Regions from separate parts of the Microbacterium sp. sgz311019 genome, predicted to be linked through region 1. Evidence: predicted binding sites of a transcription regulator. Region 1 holds the regulator's gene; the other holds the start of a gene.
The links. Region 1 encodes LexA, which represses DNA repair genes until DNA is damaged. Its sites were predicted from a motif close to TCGAACANNTGTTCGA; they were not measured.
Positions count from the first base shown of each region.

Region 2: the regulator LexA is predicted to act here: its motif matches at 922-937, upstream of AC0NZN_RS04620 (HNH endonuclease signature motif containing protein).

Region 1 covers NZ_JBWAXO010000010.1:118,145-120,540, reverse strand. Annotated here, with positions in the region: gene AC0NZN_RS15860 (histidinol-phosphate transaminase) at 1-538, opposite strand, end outside; gene AC0NZN_RS15855 (LysM peptidoglycan-binding domain-containing protein) at 582-971, opposite strand; gene lexA (transcriptional repressor LexA) at 1,226-1,921, shown strand; gene AC0NZN_RS15845 (hypothetical protein) at 2,086-2,396, shown strand, end outside.
Region 2 covers NZ_JBWAXO010000002.1:374,715-377,110, forward strand. Annotated here, with positions in the region: gene AC0NZN_RS04620 (HNH endonuclease signature motif containing protein) at 1-911, opposite strand, end outside; gene AC0NZN_RS04625 (class I SAM-dependent methyltransferase) at 1,034-2,146, opposite strand; gene AC0NZN_RS04630 (MarR family winged helix-turn-helix transcriptional regulator) at 2,180-2,396, shown strand, end outside.

The sequences.
Region 1 (2,396 bases):
CGACCTCGAGCGACAGTGGCGTGCCCGTCGGGTTGTTCGGCGAGCAGAGGAAGACGACGTCCGGCCGGGCATCCGCGACCTGCCTCGCCGCGACATCCGGCGTCAGCGTGTAGTCGTGCTCGCGCTCGCCCGCGACCCACGATGCACCCGTGCCCCGTGTCAGGAGCGGATACATCGAGTAGGTCGGGCTGAAGCCGAAGGCGGTGCGCCCGGGACCCCCGAAGGCCTGCAGGATGTGCTGAAGCACCTCGTTGGACCCGTTCGCGGCCCAGATCTGGTCGCGCTCGAGGCCGTGGCCCAGGTACTCGGCGAATCCCTCGCGCAGAGCGGTGAACTCGCGGTCGGGGTACCGGTTCACATCGCGCAGCGCGATGGCGACGGAGTCGAGGATGTCGTCCGCGACATCCTGTGGCACGGGATGCGTGTTCTCGTTGACGTTCAAGGCGACCGGGAGCGGAACCTGCGGTGCGCCGTAGGGCTTCACGCCGCGCAGGTCGTCCCGGATGGGCAAGTCTTCGAGGGGGCTCACCCATCCCATCGTACGGGCCGCCACAGCGGGTGTTTCGTCGTGGGTCGAGGCCTCAGTGCCCGGCGGAGTACTGCGCCGGGATCGCGAGCTCCTGGCCGGAGTCCACCGTCACGCTGTCGAGCGCGTTCAGCCGAATGATGCTGTCGACGACATCACGCGGATCCGCCTGCGGCGCCACCTCTTCGGCGATCGTCCACAGCGACTGGCCGGGCTCGACCGTGACGGTGCGGAAGTGCACAGGGGCCCCCGCATCCTTCGCCGCGAACGCCGCTCCCCCGCCGACGACGAGCGCAGCGAGGATGCCGGCCACGGCCGGAAGGGCCGCCAGGCCGGCCACGACGCGACGACCACGACGCGTGAGCCGCAGGCGCGTGGGGTGCGCAGACGCTTCGGAGCGAGGCACGGCATGGATGCCGGTCACAGTCATCCCGATGGTGGTCATGTCGTCCTCCTGGTGGCGAGAGGTTCGCATCGGCTGCTCGGTTGGGAGCGCAGGGTGCGAACTTCTTTTCCGAAGTTACTTTCGATGTTCTAAACTGTCAAGCAGGACGTCGAATCGGATGCGGATCCCGAGCGACACGCGCCGGCTTCGGCCGCCTTGTCGTCGTCACCGGATACCGTTTCGACAGGAAGAGCACACCACCGACCTCCGACATTCGAAGACGACTGCCAGGCGGCAGAAGACAGGAGAGCCTCATGACCGACACTCCGAGCACTCAGCGCGAACGCGCCGAGCGTCCGCAGACGCGTCGTCGCAAGAGCCTCAGCGACAAGCAGATGGCGATCCTCGAGGTCATCCAGCGCTCCATCGCGCGCTACGGCTATCCGCCGAGCATGCGCGAGATCGGGGATGCGGTGGGCCTGAAGTCGCTGTCGAGCGTGACGCACCAGCTCAACCAGCTCGAGCTCAGCGGTTACCTCCGCCGCGATGCCGGCAAGACCCGGGCTATGGAGGTGCTCATCGACATCCCCGGCGTCGCGAGCGAGAACCCGGCCGACACGGCGCCCGCCGTCGGCGACGCCGCTCTCGTCCCGCTCGTCGGCCGCATCGCCGCGGGAGTGCCGATCACCGCCGAGCAGCAGGTCGAGGAGATCTTCCCCCTCCCCCGACAGCTCGTCGGCAAGGGCGACCTCTTCATGCTGAAGGTCGCGGGCGAGTCGATGATCGACGCCGCCATCTGCGACGGGGACTGGGTCGTCGTCCGCTCGCAGGCCACGGCCGAGAACGGCGACATCGTCGCAGCGATGCTCGAGGGAGAGGCGACGGTCAAGACGTTCCGCCAGCGCGACGGACACACGTGGCTGCTGCCGCGCAACTCCGCGTTCGAGCCGATCCTCGGCGACGACGCGACCGTGCTCGGCAAGGTCGTGGCGGTGCTGCGGGCGGTGTGAACCGCCTGAACGGTTTCATCTCGGTCTCATACTGATCGGGGGATGCCGCGGCGCTGCCTCGTCCGCCACAATGGTCGCAAACGCCCCTGGCTTCCATTCAGGCCGGGCGGCGCTCGGGGATAGGTGGGGACCGGCGCGATGAGCGCCGAGGAGAGGGGCACCCGATGACCGACACGACTGCAGCGCCGCCCGTGGCACCGCCGAGCACGGCGGAGCTCGAGCGGCGGATCGCCCAGCTGGAGGCCGAGAACGCGCGACTGGCTGCCGCGGGCGCGGGCGACGGCGCACGCGACGCCAAGAAGTCGAAACCGAGCGGGGGCGGCTGGCGCGCCTTCGTGTCGGCGCTGTGCATCGTCATCGCCGCGATCCTCGTGCCTGTGTCGATCGTGAGCGTGTGGGCGCGCACCCAACTCGTCGACGAGCAGACCTTCGTCGCGACGCTGGCGCCGCTGGCGAACGACGTGCACGTGCAGAA
Region 2 (2,396 bases), on a different contig from region 1:
ACCGCGGTGTACTGATCGATCGGAGTCGTTGCATCGACGAGCGGTTCCCGATTGAGGTCCGGACCCGCGCCGCGGCGTCCGCCCTGTCGAACCGTCGCCCGGGCAGCGCCCGAGAGCGTCGACACCGGAACGGTGACGAGCACCTTCGTCTTGACGGCCGTCGCCGTGCCCGCTCCGCGCAGCCATGCCGACAGCAGATCGGCGCGGATCTGATCTCGCGTCCGCCCGCGCCGATCGACCTTCGCGACATGCTTCGCCGTCGACGTGAGGCGACGCTTCGCTGCAACTGCCTCCGCGAGCGGAAGATATGCGGACAGCCACGCCATGCCATCGTCGACGGGTTCGACGACCACGCGACGGCGGGCCGCGGCATCCCGATGCCGCGTCTCCGGGGGGACCTGGGACAGCCGTCGCGCGACGCGTCGGATGTGCGCCCGGAATCCGGTCGAGCCGAGCCTGACGACAGCGTCGGCGACCTCGGTGTCGAACTGCGCCGACACATCCGCCCCATCACCGATCACCGCGAGGAGCGCCACCGCGGCCTCCACCTGCGTGAAGGCGGCGAAGCCGTCGAGTGCGCGCTGCCACAGGCGAGGGAGCTTCGTCTTCGCGGTCTCCGCGGTCGCGGCGATGCCCTGGATCGTGGTCTCCGAGAGGCCGAAGCGCAGCGCGGCATCACGCAGCACCGCCCGTTCGGCGATCTCGACGGCGTCCGCGTGCACGCTGAACGCGTACACATGCGGATGAGACCTCGTGAAGGAGAGGAGCTCGGCCACGGTCTCGGCGCGCGCGGCAGAGCGCTGGTTCACGGCGAACTGGTCTTCGAGGATGCTGTCGAAGAGATGCGCGAGCAGCGTTGCATCCGGTGATTCCCCGGAGGAAGAAGAATCGATGCGAGCGGCACTTGACATGCCTTTACTATAGAACATAGATTCGCATCATGCAAACACGCTCAGCCATTCGCGGGTGCCTCGATCGACAAGCGCGACCAGTCCGCCGACGCGTGCAGTCAGAGCGGCGAGACGCCGGCGCGTCAGCGCCGGGTCGAGGCCGTCACCGTGAACTTCGCGTTGCGGGCGATCTGCCGGGTGGGACCGACGATCCGGTCGAGCACGGAGCGGTACCGCAAGGCCGAGTTCCACACGCACCACAGCTCGCCGCCGCTGCGCAGGACACGCGCGGCATCGGCGAACAGCCGCGGCGCGATGTCCTCGGTCACCGCTGCGCCCACATGGAACGGCGGATTCAACGCGATGAACGACGCCGAGCCCGCCGCGCGCGACGACAGCAGATCGTCCCGCGCCACCTCCACCCGATCCGCCACGCCGTTCGCGGCGACGGTCTCGCGGGCGGATGCGACGGCGGCCGCAGACTGATCGGACGCATACACCCGGACCGACGGATGCCGCAGGCTCACACTCGCGGCCACGACCCCTGTCCCGCAGGCGAAGTCCACGACCTCGTCGGGGAGGCTGTCGGGAAGCGACTCGAGCAGGAACCGCGTGCCGATATCGATCGTCGGACCGGCGAACGCGCCGCCGTAGGCGCACACGACCAGTCCGTCGACGACCGCACGCCGCGCCACCGGATCCGCACCGTCCTGCGGGCCTTGCGCGATCAGCACGCGCGACTTCTGACGAGCAAGCGAGACAGCCAGCGAACGGAACCTCTGCCGCAGCACATCGTTCATCGCCAAGCTCATGTGCTTCAGCCGCCCTCCGGCGACGACCACGACATCGGGCGCGGCGTGCGCCGCGACGAGCCCCGCGATGTCTCGCAGCGCGTCGAGCGACCGCGGCAGCCGCAGCAGCACCACGCGGGCGTCGACGACCAGGGAGGCGTCGAGCGGCATCGAGCGATAGGTGTCCTCCATGCCGAACCGCGCAGCGTTGGCCGCCAGGGCCAGCTCGCCGGCGAGCGGATCCTGGTGCACCCGAAGGCCGCGGGCGCCCGCATCCGCCGCCGCCAGCGTCAGCGCGCCGTATCCGTCGCCGATCACGACGACGTCCTCGAGTCCGGTGTGCAGGGTCGCCCACTCGTCGAGGATCAGACGGTCCGCGGCATCCATCGCCGGAAGGTCGGGTCCCTCGAGGTCCGGCCAACGCCGCAGAGCCTCGGGGGAGAAGCGCGCCGCGGGGAAGGACATGGCTCCACGGTAGCCCGGGGATACGATGAACCCATGCCTCCCGAGCGTCGCCCCTTCGGTCCCGTCATCGCCCTGCTGACGGTCTCGTCCGTGTGGGATGCGCGGCTCGGCACGGCGCTGAAGGACCTCGGCCTCACGACACGCAAGTACGGTCTGCTCGCGCACGTCCACGCGACTCCCGGCATCTCGTTCAGCGACCTCGCCCGCCGGTCGCAGATCACGGTGCAGACCGCCCATACCGCGGTCCGGG